One region of the Azonexus sp. GW821-FHT04F04 genome, then DNA from elsewhere that is predicted to be linked to it. Evidence: riboswitches for the same ligand, from Rfam matches in the RefSeq annotation. Region 1 holds a riboswitch; each other region holds the start of a gene.
What was found. A riboswitch is a leader RNA that binds a small molecule or an ion and turns the genes downstream of it on or off. The one in region 1 is predicted to bind cobalamin.

Region 1 (4,182 bases):
CCTCGCGGAGCACGGCGAGAATCGGCTCGCGGTTCTTTTCGGTGGAGGGGGCGTGGGGTTTTTCCATGGGTTCGGACGCTAGTGCGATGCCGGAAGCTTAACGGCAAATCAGCCGATGGACAGCCACCGGCTGCCTTTCAATTTTGGGCAATTTTTCTGGTTGACCTTGGGAATGCCACATTTCCCTGTAGCGGCGCTAAAAAAACGCAGCCAAGCCGAGGTAGAAAGCGATTTCGGCCAGTTGCTGCACGGCCCCCAGGCAGTCGCCTGTATAGCCGCCAAGCCAGCGGCGACATTTGGCGACGAGCCAGAGGGTGGCCAATGCGGCCAGGGCGATGGCGGTCATCGCCGGCTCAGGCACAAGGAGCAGTAACGGCAGGCCGGCGAAAACCAGCGCAAAGAGGAGCGGGCCAAGGCCAAGCCGGGCGGCGACCGGGCGGGCCTTGCTGGTCTCGTCGTCACGGGCGTAATCCATGGTTGCCATCAGGCTGATAGCGCAGAAGCGGGAAACCGCGTGGCCGGCGATGAGCGCCGCCACCACCTGCCCGGCCGGCAGCGTCGACAGCAAGGCGAACTTGCCGAGCAGAGCGAGAACGATGGCGATCACGCCATAGCTGCCGACCCGCGAATCCTTCATGATCGCCAGGATTTTCGCCTTGTCCCAGCCACCGCCGAGGCCGTCAGCAGTGTCGCCCAACCCGTCCTCGTGGAAGGCGCCAGTCAGGGCGATGGTGGCGATCATGCTAAGCACGACGGCCACCGGCTGCACCCAGACTTGGCCGGCCAGCCAAAAAACCAGCGCTCCGACGCCGCCAACGAGCAAGCCGATGGCCGGCAAATAGCGCGCCGCCCGGGCCAGCCCGTCAGGCGAATAGCCGACCCAGCCGGGCACCGGCAGCCGGGTGAAGTAGCCGAGAGCGGCGAAGAAGGTAGCCAGCTCGCGGCGGATCATGCTTTGTCAGATACGCCAGCTGACTCAAAACTGGCCATCTCATTGAGGAAATTGACCGAGGCCTGAACGAGCGGGAAGGCCAGCGCGGCACCGGTCCCTTCGCCGAGGCGTAGGCCGAGGTCGAGCAAGGGTTCGGCACCGAGCGCCGCCAACTGGGCGGCGTGGCCGGCTTCGGCCGAGCGGTGGCAGAACACGCTGTATTCGGCCAGCGCCGGGACCAGCCGGGTGGCGGTCAGGGCCGCCGAGCCCACGATGAAGCCATCGATGAGCAAGGTCATCTTCGCTTCGGCAGCGCCGAGCATGGCGCCGACCATCATGGCGATTTCGAAGCCGCCGAATTCGGCCAGCACGGCCAGCGGCTCGTTGCTGCCGCCGACGGCGCGATAGCGGTTGAGCGCCTTTTCGAGCAGCGCCTGTTTGCGCGCCAGCCCGGCATCATCGAGCCCGGTACCGCGACCGATGCAGTCGGCGAGCGGCAGGCCGGTCAGGCAGTGGGTGATCAGCGAGGCGGCGGCGGTATTGCCGATACCCATTTCGCCGAAGCCGACGACATTGCAGCCATTGGCCGACAGATTGCGGCTGATTTCGGCACCTCGGGCGATGGCCTGGGCGCATTGCTCGGCGGTCATCGCCGGCTCTTCAATGTAATTGGCCGTGCCGGCGGCGATCTTGGCGTCGATCAGCCCCGCACGTTTGCCGAAATCGTGCGCCACGCCGGCGTCGATGATGGCCAGATGCAGGCCGTTCTGGCGGGCGAAAACGTTGATCGCGGCGCCGCCAGCCAGGAAGTTTTCGACCATCTGCCAGGTCACATCCTGCGGGTAGGCCGAGACACCAGCACTGGCCGCGCCGTGGTCACCGGCGAAAACCAGCAGGTGCGGCTGACCGAACTCCGGATCGAGCCTTTGCTGGATCAGGCCGATCTGGATGGCCGTGCGTTCGAGCAGACCGAGCGCGCCGAGCGGCTTGGTCTTGCGGTCAACGCGATTTTTGAGCGAATTTTCGATTCCCCGGTCCGGGGCGGTGATCTTGAAGTCCAACGAATGCATCCGATTCTCCAAAAGAAAGAGGGCCTCGCGACGACGTCTGGCGAATTCGCCAAAACGCTGCCGCGAAACCCTGTCCACAGGCTTCCCAAGAGGATTCGACACGTCTTCTGGCTTTCGGATCAGCCGGAGCGCTGCGCCTTCCCGGTTTTCACCAGTGGCCTGTTGCAGCATCCGTCCCCGATTACAGCGGCGGGCCCGCCCCGGAATTGAGAATTAACTCGCACCGGGTTCCGTTTCGTCGAATCGGGGTGGATTATACCGGCCGGTTCGCCGACAATGCATGCCCATGAAAGAACTGATCCTCGGTGGCGCACGCTCGGGCAAGAGCCTCTTGGCTGAACAACGCGCCCGCGAATCGGCCGAAAAACGCGGCCTGAAAGTCGTCTACCTCGCCACCGCCCAGGCCCTCGACGGCGAAATGGCCCGCCGCGTCGCCCACCACCGCGAACGCCGGCCGGCCGAGTGGGGCTGTACTGAAGAAACCCTGTACCTCGCCACCCGCCTGCGCGAACTGGCGGCCCCGGACACCTGCTTGCTGGTCGATTGCCTGACCCTGTGGCTATCCAACCTGCTCTTCGCCGGCAAAGCCGCGACGCAGGCCGAAGCCGGCGAGGCGATCGACTGCCCGCTGTTCCGCGAAGAAACCGCCGCGCTGATCGACCTGCTGCCGCAATTGCCCGGTCACATCATCCTCGTCTCCAACGAAGTCGGCTGGGGCATCGTCCCCATGCACCCCGTCTCGCGGTTGTTCGCCGACGAACAGGGTCGCCTCAACCAGCGCGTAGCGGCTGTTTGCGATCAGGTCACGCTGGTCGCCGCCGGATTGCCGCTGAGCCTCAAACAGCCCGGCTAACCACGCTGCGCTGTGCTAGCCTGACCAGCCACCCGGCACGTTCAGGAGAACGCCATGCCCCTTTTCACCCGCCTCACCGCCTTGCGCGAAGTCATCGCCAAACACGCCACCCTGCCCGTCCGCATCAGCCGGCCGGATGACACCGCGGGCCTTTACATCTGGCCCTGGCGCATCGAAGAAGATACCCGCGTGCGCAGCACACCGTTGCCGCGCACGCCCGACAACGATCCGCTGAGCGGCGCCCCGGCCCCGGCCATTCATTTTCTCGTGCTGGCCAGCACCAATCTGGATGGCGAGACGATCAGCGCCCTCGAGTCCGCCCGCCGGTCGCTGCTCGAAACCCCGGTTTTCGAGGTTGGCAACGGTCGGGTCAGCGTCATGCCGGCCACCCTGAGCACCAGCGAACTGACCGACCTGTTCACCGCCGCCGCTATCCCGCTACGGCTTTGCCTGGCTTATACGCTGCGTTCGACGGGCTGAGATTCAAAGCCGCCCGGAAGCAGATCGGCCATTTTTTTCCAATCCAGCGCGGCCTCGACCGAGTCGGCCAGACGTTCAAGATCGGCCTCGCGCCGGGCGGCGAAATCGACCTGCTCGGTTTCCTGCATGCCGGCCCAGGCGAGCAAGGCGGTCAGCGCTTCCGGGTGATCGAAAACGCCGTGACAATAGGTTGCGAAGACCTGGTTGTCGGGGGAAATGGCACCGTCGGGCACGCCATCCGCCAGCTGAACGGCGCTTTGCGCCAAGCCGGTGCCGCGCGTCACGCCGAGGTGAATCTCGTAGCCTGTCATCGCTGGCTGGCCGGGAAGCGACAAGTGACCACTCACATTTCGTAGCTGCTTCTCGGCTTCGAGCGTCGTTTCCACATCCAGCACGCCCAGCCCCGGCGTGCTGCCCGGCTGGCCTTCCAGCCCCTGCGGATCGTGGATCAATTGGCCCAGCATCTGGTAGCCGCCGCATAGGCCGACCACCTTGCCGCCATAACGCAGATGCTTGTGAATGGCCGCCGCCCAGCCCTTTTCGCGCAGCCAGTCGATATCGGCACGGACAGCCTTGGAACCGGGCAGAACGATCAGGTCGGCCGCCGGCGCCGTTTCGCCCGGGCCGATCCAGCGGAAATCGACTTCCGGGTGCAGGCGTAATGGGTCAAGGTCGTTGTGGTTGGAAACACGCGGGTAAGCCGGCGCGATGACTTTCAATTTTGGCGTTTTTTCCCGGTCGACCGTGGCAGTCGCGATGGCGTCCTCGGCATCGAGCATCAGGCCGTGCAAATAAGGCAAAACACCGAGAACCGGCTTGCCGGTCCGCTCTTCCAGCCAGGTCAGGCC
Region 2 (4,182 bases), on a different contig from region 1:
ACCGAGCGCCGACGAGGTGCCAACCGCCGAGTGGATGGCAACATTACAGAACAGCATGAACGGCACCGATAGAAAACCGCCCCCCGCAGCAACCAGACTCGACACGCCCCCAATAGCGCCCCCGACAGCAAACAATCCGGCCGGTCCGGGCAGTTGCCGGTGGGCTTGCGGCTTGAAATCGAGGATCATCTGGATCGAGGCGTAATAAACGATGACGACAAAAATCACCGTCATCGGCCCGGTCGGCACCTGACCAGCGACCAGCGAGCCAGCAAAAGTCCCAAGCACCAGACCCGGCGCCAGATTGCGGACAACATCCCAACGCACCGCGCCATGCGCATGGTGGGCGCGCATGCTGGAAATGGACGTGAAAACGATGGTCGCCATCGAGGTACCGAGCGCCAGATGCATGACATGCTCCGGCGGGAAGTTCTGGGCGACGAACAGCATGTACATGAACGGGACGAGGGTCAGCCCGCCGCCAACGCCGAACAGACCGGCAACGAAGCCGCCGAAGATTCCCAGCAGGGGATAGGCCAGCCACCAGATTGTCATGAGTTATCTGCCATGAGACGGTTGATGAATGCCCACTCGTCGGGCGTGACCGGCATGATCGACAGGCGGTTGCCGCGGGCAAGGAGGCGCATGTTGGCAAGCTCCGGATAACCGCGCAGTTTGGCCAGCGGAATCAGGTGCGACTTGCTGACGAACCGGACATCGCGCAGCCACCAGCGCGGATTTTCCGGTTTCGATTTTGGGTCAAAATACCGGTTGACCGTAGCAAACTGCGTCTCGTCCGGATAAGGCTCGGAACATACTTCGCAAATGCCGGCAATGCCCGGTTCGGCGCAACTGGAGTGGTAAAAGAAGGCAAGGTCACCGACCTGCATCGCATCGCGCATGAAATTTCGCGCCTGATAGTTGCGTACACCGAACCACGGAAACGCCTGTCCCGGCGCGCCAGCGAGGTCGTCGATGGAAACCTCGTCCGGCTCCGATTTCATCAGCCAATATTGCATGCGTTCAGGTAATTTCGAGGGCAAAAAAAAGGCCCCCGCAAGTGCCGTCAGGCCGGCATCCTGAACCTGGGTCCAGAGTGGTCGCATTCCTTCCGCATCAGGCACGCTCACTGGGAGCGCGCACAACAGCGGATTGATGGTCCGCAACCGATGCCAATTAGCATTGGTTCAAGGAATGTATGGCCTTAACAAACACCGCAGGGGACGCTCGGCGGGCGGCGCCGGGGTCAGCAGAACCGACTACAGGTCCAGTTGCTGCTGGGGCGCAAGCACGGCATCAAGTCGTGCTCCCATGTCACCGATTCTACGCTTCGTTTCGGAAGTATCAACTGCTTCCGAGAACTCTTTTCCAGCCCCGCCGGCAGCCCCGGAAAGGTGCTCGTGGGCAATGTTCAGGGCAGCCATGACGGCGACGCGTTCGGCGATGGTGTTCTTGGTGCGCTGCGCGATGTCACGCATTTTGTTGTCGACCAGATCAACCGCCGAGAGCAGGGCATCACGCTCTTCTGGCGTGCAGGCGACGCGGTATTCGCGACCCATGATCTTGACGTCGAGGAAATTCGGCTCGCCACTCATCTCAGACATCCTCGGGAATCTTGTCCATCAGACCTTCAAGTCGCTCGCGGGCGACCGTCATCGTCTGCCGCAGATGCAGCCGTTCAGCCTCGGCCGCGGTCATCTGGTTCTTCAAAACCTCATTCTCGGCGCGCAACTGATGAACCAGTGCGACAACCTGTTCGATTTTGGCTTCTAGCGTTTCGAGTTCCACATTCATGCGACGAACTATAGAGGGAAAAACGCCGCGTGGTCAAGGACTAAGCCATTATTCTAAAAGTGGTTTATAGCAAACACCAGCATGCCGCCTGATGCGCTGCAGCACGAATGAATGTAGAATGCGCGCCGTGTCAGGTGCTGCGTAAGGTTTCTCCAAACGCAGTTAAACGGGAAAGCGGTGCGTCTCCAACGAGACAAATCCGCTGCTGCCCCCGCAACGGTAAGCAAGTGCGGGCGTATCAACATGCCACTGGGTGCCAACCTGGGAAGGCGATACGTCAAGACTTGTGAGCCCGGATACCGGCCTGAGACAAAAAGCGGAAGTGCCACGGGGGTGTGGTGCGGGTTAACGCAACCAGCCCTTCTCCCCTCGCACTTCCTTTTCAATGCTCTTCCGGCATGCGGGGACGCCCGCCGGGAAAAGGAAAACCATGTATCCACGTTTGAAACCAATGGCCGCGCTGCTGGCCTTGTCTTTTGCCCCTGCGGCTTTCGCCGTCGACCAGCTCGCCGCACTTGACCCCATTCTGATCACTGCAACGCGTCAGGAAATGCGCGTCGCGGAACAGTTGTCGGATGTTTCCGTGATCGAACGCGAAACCATTGATGCGGCCGGCCAATCGAGCCTCGAAGAAATTCTGTCGCGGCAACCGGGCATCGAATTTTCGGTCAACGGCAGCTTCGGTGCCAGCTCATCGCTGTACATGCGCGGCACAAGCGGCGCCCATGTGTTGCTGCTGGTGGATGGCATGCGCATGGGATCGGCCACTTCGGGCAGCGCTTCATGGAATCGCATCCCAGCTAGCCAGATCGAGCGTATCGAAATCGTCCGCGGCCCGGCCTCATCGCTCTATGGCAGCGATGCCATCGGCGGGGTCATTCAGGTATTCACTCGCCAAAGTGACGGACCTCTCCGCTTTTATGGCGAAGTGGGCGCTGGCTCTTACGATACCGCCTCGGCCTCCGGTGGATTTTCTGGCGCGCAGAACGGCTGGCGTTACGCACTGAATGCGGCCACCCATTCGACTGCCGGTTTCAACAGCAAGCCGTGGACCGCCACAGCCAACAAGGATCGCGACGGTTTCTGGATGAACAGCCTGAGCGGCCGGCTGGCCTACAGCTTTGCCAAGGGCCATGAAGCCGGCATCAATTTCTTTTACAGCGACGGGGAAAGCAAGTACGACGGCAGCGGCGCAACGGTCGACTGGCGTAACCGGAACAGCGTGAGCAGCATGAATGCGTTCATAAAAAACGCGCTGACTGAAAACTGGACCAGCACGGTCACTGTCGGGACGAGCGCCGATGATTCCGATGACATCAAGAACGGGTTGCGAAACAGCAATTTCCGGACTGATCAGCGCCAATATTCCTGGCAAAACGATCTGCGCACCCGGTTTGGCAATTTCCTGCTCGCCGCCGAGCGCCTGGAACAGGAGGTCGACACCACGGCCGCCTACGCCGTCCGCGAACGAACCAACAATTCCCTGCTCGGTGGCTGGACGTTTGGCTACGAAGCGCACCGCCTGCAGGCCAACCTGCGCCGCGACGACAATTCGCAGTTCGGCGAAAAGACGACCGGCTCGCTGGCCTACGGCTATCGCTTCTCGCGCAACTGGCGTGCCAACGTGGGTTACGGCACCGCCTTCAAGGCACCGACCTTCAACGACCTCTACTACCCCCTGAGTTTTGGCTATCACGGCAACCCCAACCTTGTGCCGGAAAATGCCCGCAACCGCGAAGCGGCCTTGCATTTCGAAACCGGTACACAGCACGTTTCGCTGACCTGGTATCTGAATCGCGTCGAAAACCTGATCGTGTGGACCAATACGCCGAGCAACGTCGGCAGCGCGCGACTGGAAGGCATCACCCTGGCCTACGAGGGCGTGCTTGCCGGCCTCAACGTTCAGGCCAGTTACGACTATCTGGACGCCAAGGATCTGGACACCGATCTTCGTCTGGCCCGCCGCGCGCAGAATCGCGTCGCCGCAGCCATCGGCAAAACGCATGGCGCCTGGGAATGGCGCGTCGAGGAACAGGTCAGCGACGACCGCATGGATTATCCTTTCGGCCAGCCGGCCAAGAAGTTGGGCGGTTATTCGCTCACCAACCTCTATGGAGCCTATCGATTTGCCAAGGACTGGTCGGTTTTCGCCCGGGTCAACAATCTGTTCGACCGAGAGTACGTGTTGGCCGACACCTATGCCACGCCGGGCATGAACGCCTTCGTCGGTATCCGCTACAGTCCGAAGTAACAATTCATGCCCACCCGTCACCGCGCCTTCCTGATTCTCGCCAGCCTCGGCCTTCTGGCCGTGGCGAGTATCGGGCTGGCGTTGACAGTGGGTAGTTTCAAGGTTTCCTACGGTGAAGTGCTGGCTGCGCTGCTGGG
Region 3 (4,182 bases), on a different contig from region 1:
GATGGACATCGGTTTCCTTGAAGAAAATCGAGGTGTCGTTGCTGAACACGATTTCGTCTTCCGACAGCTTGGGGGGCAGGGTGATCGGGCCGATCTGGCGGCAGGCCAGCGAGAACTGCGACGGATCTTCGGCCAGCCCGAAGCTGCCCTTGACGCCACCGGTGCGGGCCTGGCTGACGTGGCAGGTCACACCGGGAATCTTCGGGTCGTCGTAGGCGTAAATGCAGACCCGGTGATTGGCTCCGATCAGTTTCCAGGTCGTTGTCGAGCAGCCGATTTCTTCGGCGACGGTGGGCAGGGAGAAAGCCGAGAGGGTGGCGATAACAAGGGCGGCGGTTTTCATGATGGTTCCGTTCAGGATGGTCGGCTCGATGATAACGGAATCAGCTTGCCGACGTATTTTGTGAGGATTTTGTAGATGTCGCGGTCAAAGGCCGGGCGCGGGCTGTCGAGCAGGGCGTGCAGTTCTTCGTCCGAGGCGGCGCTGCCGAGGTAGCGCCAGCCTTCGATCAGGTGGATTTGGTCGCCCTCGCGAAACAGCCCCGGGCCGGCGAAGGGCCAGGCGACGAGCTTGAGGCCGACGAGCGCCGAGATCAGACGAACTGTATGTTTGGCGTAGGGTTCGGCGCCAATGCAGGCCCCCTTGCAACGGCGGATCTGGTGGCCGAAGCACGGTTTGCCGGGTTTTACTTTTTCCAGCCCGAGCAGCACATCGCACAGATTGTGCGACTGGGCCAGTGCTTGCAGCACCTTGTTGGCTTCTTTTGTGGTCTTGAACAGGCCGTAGCAGGCACTGGTCAGGCCGGCATCGATATCGGCCAGGGCCATGAGTTGCGGGCGCAGCCAGCCTTCGCCCTCGTCGACCAGCGTCCATGTGCAGGCCTCGTCGTTCTTGCGCAATTGGCGGTTGTGACTTGGCTGCAATTGCTTGACCAGCGCCGATTCCTTGAGCAGCGCGCCAATTTCACCAGCCGTTTCGACCCAGTCGATGCGCTTGACCTGCTGGGCGAGTTCCATTTCCTTGGCAGCGCTGTGGTCGCCAGCAAAATGCGAGAGCACGCGCTGGCGGATGTCCTTGGCCTTGCCGACATAGAGCGGCAGATTGTTTTCACCGTAAAACAGATAAACGCCGGGGCCTTCGGGCAATTCATCGATGATCCCGGCGTCGAGATGCGGTGGCAGGCTGGGGTGGGCGTTCTGCGCCTTGAGCGCGGCTTCGATGTCGTGAATGCTGCGGTCGACGTGGATTTTTTGCCAAAACTGGTGGATCAGTTGCGCGTCGGCCAGCGCCCGGTGCCGGGCCTCGGCCTGCAGGTCATGACGCTCGATCAGGCTGTCGAGATTGTGCCGCTTGTGCTCGGGAAACAAGGTGCGCGACAGCTTGACGGTGCACAACACCGAGGCGCGAAACGTGATGCCGAGGCGCTTGAACTCGTTCTTGAGAAAGCCATAGTCGAAACGCGCGTTGTGGGCAATGAACAGCCGGCCTTCGAGGCGCTTCATGGTTTCGGCGGCGACAGCCTCGAACGGCGGCGCATCGGCCACCATGTCGTTGCTGATACCGGTCAGTTGCTCGATGAAAGGCGGAATCCGCATGCCGGGATTGACCAGCTGCTGCCATTCGCGCACGGAACCGTCGGCATCGACTTCGACAATACCGATTTCGGTGATGCGGTCATGGGTGGCGGTGGCGCCGGTGGTTTCGAGGTCTACGAAGGCTAGGGGTCGCATGGACGGATTTTCTCACGGACGGCATCCTCTGGCGTCTGTTCCGGTAAAAAACACTACCGGTAGTGTCTGGTGTGAGTACTGAGGCCTTATTTAGTGTTCCGGTGTTGACCATGGCATGCGTCGTCGTTAGACTCGGCGCTGTTGATGGTTCCCTTTCAGGGGATTAAAACGGGAATCCGGTGCCAGGCCGCAAGGTCTGAATTCCGGGGCTGCCCCCGCAACTGTAATCGGCGAGCGTTTCGCCAACACATGCCACTGGATGCGTCCGGGAAGGCGGGTGAAACGCAATGAACCGAGAGCCAGGAGACCTGCCACGACAAATTTCTTTCATGTTTTTGGGGCGGGGTGTCCCTGACGAGAGGTTTTTTGCGTGGTCCATTGCTGTTTGTCCGTCGTGTCCAGTCGTTGCCGGGTTTGTCTCCGCAGCGCTGGTCCGCGTGCGCCGGCCGGTTACGCACTCGGTTCTCCGCCCCCCGATACGGAGAATCGCCTTGCCATCCAATGTCCAGTCTCTTTCAGCCGCTAACGCCTTCGCGGTTGCTGCTCTGCAAGTCATCCGCCGCAACGGCGCGCTCGTTGCCTTCGACGCCGACAAGATCGCCGTCGCGCTGAGCAAGGCCTTTCTTGCTGTCGAGGGCAGCCAGAGCGCGGTGTCGTCGCGTCTGCGCGAGGTCGTCGCCCGCCTGACGCAGACGGTGGTCAATTCGCTGACCCGCCGCCTGCCCGACGGCGGCACGGTGCATATCGAGGACATCCAGGATCAGGTTGAACTGGCGTTGATGCGCGCTGGCGAGCATGACGTGGCCCGCGCCTACGTGCTTTACCGCGAGCGCCGCGCCGGTGAGCGGGCGGCCAGCCATGGGGACGAGCCCGCTGTTATCGAACTCCATGTGCTCGATAACGGCGTGCGTCAGCCGCTTGATCGCGCCTTGCTGCTCAGGAATTGCGAAGCTGCCTGCTTCGGGCTTGGCGACGTGGTTTCGGGTAAAACCATCTTTGATAGCGCCCTGAAAAATCTCTACGACGGGGTGCCGCTGGCCGACGTTTACCAGGCGCTGATCCTTGCCGCGCGCACCCTGATCGAGCGCGAGCCAGCCTACAACCAGGTCACCGCCCGCCTGTTGCTGGCCAGCCTGGGGCGCGAAGTGCTCGGCCGGCCGGTGAAGCTGGATGAGCTTGCCACGGTCAACCCGGAATATTTGCCAAATTTCATCAAGCAGGGCATCGCCGCGGAGTTGCTCGACCCGCGCCTCGCCAGCTTCGACCTGCTGCGTCTGGCCGCCGCGCTCAAGCCGGAACGCGACCTGCAGTTTGGCTACCTTGGGCTACAGACGCTGTATGACCGCTATTTCCTGCACATCGAAGGACGCCGCATCGAACTGCCGCAGATTTTCTTCATGCGCGTCGCGATGGGCCTGGCGCTCAACGAAATCGACCGCGAAGCCCGCGCCATCGAGTTCTACGACCTGATTTCCAGCTTCGATTTCATGTGCTCGACGCCGACGCTGTTCAACAGCGGCACGCTGCATTCGCAGCTGTCGTCGTGCTACCTGACCACCGTCGCCGACGATCTCGACGGCATCTACCAGAGCATCAAGGAAAACGCGCTGTTGCAGAAATACGCCGGCGGCCTCGGCAACGACTGGACGCCGGTGCGCTCTCTGGGCAGCCGGATCAAGGGCACCAACGGCCAGAGTCAGGGCGTTATTCCTTTCCTGAAAGTGGTCAATGACACGGCGGTCGCCGTGAACCAGGGCGGCAAGCGCAAAGGCGCCGTCTGCGCCTATCTCGAAACCTGGCACCTCGACATCGAGGAATTCCTCGACTTGCGCAAGAACACCGGCGACGAGCGCCGCCGTACGCACGACATGAACACGGCCAACTGGATTCCCGACCTGTTCATGAAACGGGTGATGGACAACGCCGAATGGACGTTGTTTTCACCGGTCGATGTACCCGATCTTCACGAAAAATTCGGCGCCGAGTTCGAGGTGGCCTACGTCGGCTACGAGGTGCAGGCCGCCGCCGGCCGGCTCAAGCTGCACAAGAAAATCCCCGCCGTCCAGCTGTGGCGCAAGATGCTGACCATGCTGTTCGAAACCGGCCATCCGTGGATCACTTTCAAGGATGCCTGCAACCTGCGCTCGCCGCAGCAGCACTGCGGCGTCGTGCATTCGAGCAACCTGTGCACCGAGATCACGCTCAATACCTCGGACGAGGAAACCGCCGTCTGCAACCTTGGCTCCGTCAATCTGCTGGCGCATCTGAAGGACGGCGCCTTGGATCAGGCCAAGCTGGCCCGCACCGTGAGCACCGCTTTGCGCATGCTCGACAACGTCGTCGACATCAACTTTTACGCCACGCCCAAGGCGCGCAACGCCAACCTGCGGCATCGGCCGGTCGGCCTCGGCATCATGGGTTTCGCCGATTGCCTGTACGAAATCGGCTTGC
Region 4 (4,182 bases), on a different contig from region 1:
TCGTGCTGTTCCTGCTTGGGTTGCTGATCGGGCGCTCGGTGGAACAACACTTCGAAGAGCAGGACATCGAGGTGCTGGCCGGCAAAATGGAGTTGGCCAAGCATGTTCTTGAGAAAGCGCTGGCCACGCCAAGTGGCGAGACGCTGGCAAAACAGTTGGATGAGGCTTTGACTGGGCATCACGGTTTGGTCATTGCCGTAGTCGGACCTAATCGGCAACGCTTGGATGCCCATGTAGGGCTTGTTCTGCCCACTGAATTGCTCAGCGATCGACTGGCGACCGGTAGTGGACGCCCGATCAAATGGGTCGCCGACGATGGTCTCCCATGGCGGGGCATTTCGGCCACTTTGACGTCCGGAGGCCAGGCCGGATCCTCGTATACCGTCGTGGTGGCCACCGAAATATCGCATCACGAACATTTCATGGGCGCTTTCCGGCAAACCCTGTGGGTGTTCATGCTGCTGGCCACGCTGGCCATGGGCCTGCTCGGATGGTTTGTCGTCCGGCGCGGACTGGCACCGCTGCAGACGATCAAGCGTCAAGCTGCCGCGATCACCGCCAACCGGTTGCACACCCGTCTGCCAGTCGAGGCTATTCCCCTTGAACTGGGCGACTTGGCGAGCACCCTGAACGACATGCTGTCGCGGCTGGAAGAGTCCTTTCAGCGCCTGTCGGACTTCTCGTCAGACCTTGCCCATGAACTGAGAACGCCGGTCAGCAACTTGCTGACCCAAACCCAGGTCACGCTGTCGCGCGCCAGATCGGCCGACGAATATCGGGACATTCTGGCGTCCAACGCCGAAGAGTTCGAGCGCTTGTCGCGGACGATCGCCGACATGCTTTTCCTGGCCAAGGCCGAGAACAAGCAACTCATCCCGCATCAGGAGCGACTCGAACTTGCCGACGAGGTTGCGGAATTGATGGAGTTCTACGGGTTGCTGGCCGAGGAAAAGGAAATTCGCCTGTCGGTCGTTGGGCACGGCACCGTATCCGGTGACCGTCTGATGCTGCGCCGGGCAATCAGCAATCTGCTCTCCAATGCGCTGCGCTATACCCCGGTCGGTGGAACGGTAACGGTAGCAATCGAAATGCATCGCGACGAGGTGGTTCAATTGGCCGTTGAAAACACCGGGCCAAGTATTCCAGCCGAGCACTTGCCTCGCTTGTTTGATCGTTTTTACCGTGCTGATAGCTCTCGCCAGCGGACAACCGAGGGTTCTGGCTTGGGGCTGGCAATCACGCGTTCTATCTTGGCTGCACATGGCGGGGACATCACTGTAAGCTCGACGGAGGGTATGACGAAATTCACCTTGTCGTTACCTGCGGGAGTTGAAAGTCAAATTGCTTAGCGAGGTACGGAAAGATGCTGATCGCCTTTGCAAGGCCATGTTGAGAAAAAATCGGAACCAGGAAAAATCGAACACAACAGAATCAATGCCGAGCAATCAAGCCGAAGTGATACGAGCAACAAGCCTGCAAATTGACTCGCCGAAGCCCTCGAAACTCCACTACATGTAGTGGTGTTTTTGTATTCGAGTACTAAATGTAGTGGTCGCGCGCTTGACATATCCGATATGCCCCAACTAGACTTCGAGCCGTTGAAGGTTCCCCGCAAGGGGATTAAAACGGGAATCCGGTGCCAGGCCGCAAGGTCTGAATTCCGGGGCTGCCCCCGCAACTGTAATCGGCGAGCGCTTCGCCAACACATGCCACTGGATGCGTCCGGGAAGGTAGGTGGAGCGCGCTGAACCGAGAGCCAGGAGACCTGCCGCAACGAACTTTCTTTCATGGTTTTGGGGCGGGGTGTCCCTGACGAGAGGTTTATTGCGTGTCTTTCTTGCCGTTCGTTCGCCTGACCGATTCGACCACGGGTTGCTGCCCGCGGGCGCTGCGGTCGGTCGCGCCGATTGGCGGCCGGGCGCCTCGTCGATTCTCCGCCCCCCGATACGGAGAATCGCCTTGTCATCCAATGTCCTGAGCTTATCCACCGGCAGCGAAATCGCCGCCGCCGCCCTGCAAGTCATCCGCCGCAACGGCGCGGTCGTCGCCTTCGATGCCGACAAGATCGCCGTCGCGCTGACCAAGGCCTTTCTCGCCGTCGAAGGCAGCCAGAGTGCCGTCTCGTCACGGGTGCGCGACGTCGTGGCCCACCTGACGCAGGCGGTCGTCCGTTCGCTGACCCGGCGGATGCCGGATGGCGGCACGGTGCATATCGAGGACATCCAGGACCAGGTCGAACTGGCCCTGATGCGCTCCGGCGAGCACGACGTGGCGCGGGCCTACGTGCTCTACCGCGAACGGCGGGCCAGCGAGCGTTCGGTCGCCCAGCCGCTGGCCGGCGCGCCGCTGATCCACGTTCTGGATGGCGGCCAGCGCCGGCCGCTCGACCGCGCCGAACTGGCCGGCCTGTGCGCCGATGCCTGCGCCGGGCTGGGCAGTGCGGTGGATGCCGAACGGGTGCTCGACAGCGCCATCCGCAACCTTTACGACGGCGTGCCGCTGGCTGACGTGCACCAGGCGCTGATCCTCGCCGCGCGCACCCTGATCGAACGCGAGCCGGCCTACAACCAGGTGACGGCGCGCCTGCTGCTGGCCAGCCTTGGCCGCGAAGTGCTCGGCGAAGCGCGGTCGTTGAGCGAGATTGCTGCTGTCAACAGCGAATATTTGCCCAATTTCATCGCCCAGGGCATCGAAGCCGAACTGCTCGACCCGCGCCTCGCCTCCTTCGATTTGCCGCGCCTGGCTACCGCCCTGAAGCCCGAGCGCGACCTGCAATTCGGCTACCTCGGCCTGCAGACGCTGTACGACCGTTATTTCCTGCACATCGACGGCCGTCGCATCGAACTGCCGCAGATTTTTTTCATGCGCGTCGCGATGGGCCTGGCCTTGAACGAAATCGACCGCGAAGCCCGCGCCATCGAGTTCTACGACCTGATTTCCAGCTTCGATTTCATGTGCTCGACGCCGACGTTGTTCAACAGCGGCACGCTGCATTCGCAGCTATCGTCGTGCTACCTGACCACGGTGGCCGACGATCTCGAAGGCATCTACCAGTCGATCAAGGAAAACGCCCTGCTGCAGAAATACGCCGGTGGCCTGGGCAACGACTGGACGCCGGTGCGCTCGCTGGGCAGCCGGATCAAGGGCACCAACGGCCAGAGCCAGGGCGTCATTCCCTTTCTCAAGGTGGTTAATGACACGGCGGTCGCGGTCAACCAGGGCGGCAAGCGCAAAGGCGCGGTCTGCGCCTATCTTGAAACCTGGCACCTCGACATCGAGGAATTCCTCGACCTGCGCAAGAACACTGGCGACGAGCGGCGCCGCACCCACGACATGAATACCGCCAACTGGATTCCCGACCTGTTCATGAAGCGGGTTATCGACCACGGCGAATGGACGCTGTTCTCGCCGGTCGATGTGCCCGATCTGCATGAAAAGTTCGGCGCCGAATTCGAAGCGGCGTATGTCGCCTATGAAGCCAAGGCTGCCGCCGGGAAACTGAAGCTGCACAAGAAGCTGCCCGCCGTCCAGCTCTGGCGCAAGATGCTGACCATGCTGTTCGAGACCGGGCATCCCTGGATCACCTTCAAGGATGCCTGCAACCTGCGCTCGCCGCAGCAGCACGTCGGCGTCGTGCATTCGTCCAACCTGTGCACCGAGATCACGCTGAACACTTCGGACGAGGAAACCGCCGTCTGCAATCTCGGCTCGGTCAATCTGCTGGCCCACCTCAAGGATGGCGCCCTCGACCAGGCCAAGCTGGCGCGCACCGTGCAGACCGCCTTGCGCATGCTCGACAACGTCGTCGATATCAATTTCTACGCGACGCCCAAGGCACGCAACGCCAACCTCCGCCACCGGCCGGTCGGCCTCGGTATCATGGGTTTCGCCGATTGCCTGTACGAACTCGGCCTGCCTTACGCGTCGCCGGAAGCCGTCGAATTTGCCGACCGGACCATGGAAGCCGTCTGCTACCACGCCTACGGGGCATCGACCGAACTGGCCCGCGAGCGCGGCCGCTATTCGAGCTACCCCGGCAGCCTGTGGGCCCAGCGCATCCTGCCGCTCGATTCGATCGATTTGCTGGAAGCCGGGCGGGGCGGCCATGTCGAACTCAACCGTGACTCAACGCTCGACTGGGCCGGCCTGAAGGAACGCATCGCCCGCCACGGCATGCGCAAT

Region 2: another riboswitch for cobalamin. It lies ahead of AC07TV_RS01370 (TonB-dependent receptor domain-containing protein); the one in region 1 lies ahead of cobT (nicotinate-nucleotide--dimethylbenzimidazole phosphoribosyltransferase).
Region 3: another riboswitch for cobalamin. It lies ahead of AC07TV_RS14095 (ribonucleoside-diphosphate reductase subunit alpha); the one in region 1 lies ahead of cobT (nicotinate-nucleotide--dimethylbenzimidazole phosphoribosyltransferase).
Region 4: another riboswitch for cobalamin. It lies ahead of AC07TV_RS21035 (ribonucleoside-diphosphate reductase subunit alpha); the one in region 1 lies ahead of cobT (nicotinate-nucleotide--dimethylbenzimidazole phosphoribosyltransferase).

What each region holds. Positions count from the first base shown of each region.
Region 1 is NZ_JBWKSX010000008.1:125,273-129,454, reverse strand. Features, by position in the region: gene AC07TV_RS15895 (DUF938 domain-containing protein) at 1-67, opposite strand, end outside; gene AC07TV_RS15890 (adenosylcobinamide-GDP ribazoletransferase) at 197-952, opposite strand; gene cobT (nicotinate-nucleotide--dimethylbenzimidazole phosphoribosyltransferase) at 949-2,001, opposite strand; cobalamin riboswitch at 2,082-2,259, opposite strand; gene cobU (bifunctional adenosylcobinamide kinase/adenosylcobinamide-phosphate guanylyltransferase) at 2,288-2,854, shown strand; gene AC07TV_RS15875 (Pvc16 family protein) at 2,909-3,334, shown strand; gene AC07TV_RS15870 (cobyric acid synthase) at 3,310-4,182, opposite strand, start outside.
Region 2 is NZ_JBWKSX010000001.1:282,373-286,554, reverse strand. Features, by position in the region: gene AC07TV_RS01395 (sulfite exporter TauE/SafE family protein) at 1-555, opposite strand, end outside; gene AC07TV_RS01390 (EVE domain-containing protein) at 552-1,004, opposite strand; RNA gene ssrS (6S RNA) at 1,048-1,226, opposite strand; gene AC07TV_RS01380 (cell division protein ZapA) at 1,260-1,595, opposite strand; gene AC07TV_RS01375 (hypothetical protein) at 1,597-1,794, opposite strand; cobalamin riboswitch at 1,910-2,116, shown strand; gene AC07TV_RS01370 (TonB-dependent receptor domain-containing protein) at 2,225-4,045, shown strand; gene AC07TV_RS01365 (FecCD family ABC transporter permease) at 4,052-4,182, shown strand, end outside.
Region 3 is NZ_JBWKSX010000007.1:20,089-24,270, forward strand. Features, by position in the region: gene AC07TV_RS14085 (CreA family protein) at 1-343, opposite strand, end outside; gene AC07TV_RS14090 (3'-5' exonuclease family protein) at 355-1,731, opposite strand; cobalamin riboswitch at 1,860-2,061, shown strand; gene AC07TV_RS14095 (ribonucleoside-diphosphate reductase subunit alpha) at 2,223-4,182, shown strand, end outside.
Region 4 is NZ_JBWKSX010000016.1:6,464-10,645, forward strand. Features, by position in the region: gene AC07TV_RS21030 (heavy metal sensor histidine kinase) at 1-1,349, shown strand, start outside; cobalamin riboswitch at 1,586-1,787, shown strand; gene AC07TV_RS21035 (ribonucleoside-diphosphate reductase subunit alpha) at 1,960-4,182, shown strand, end outside.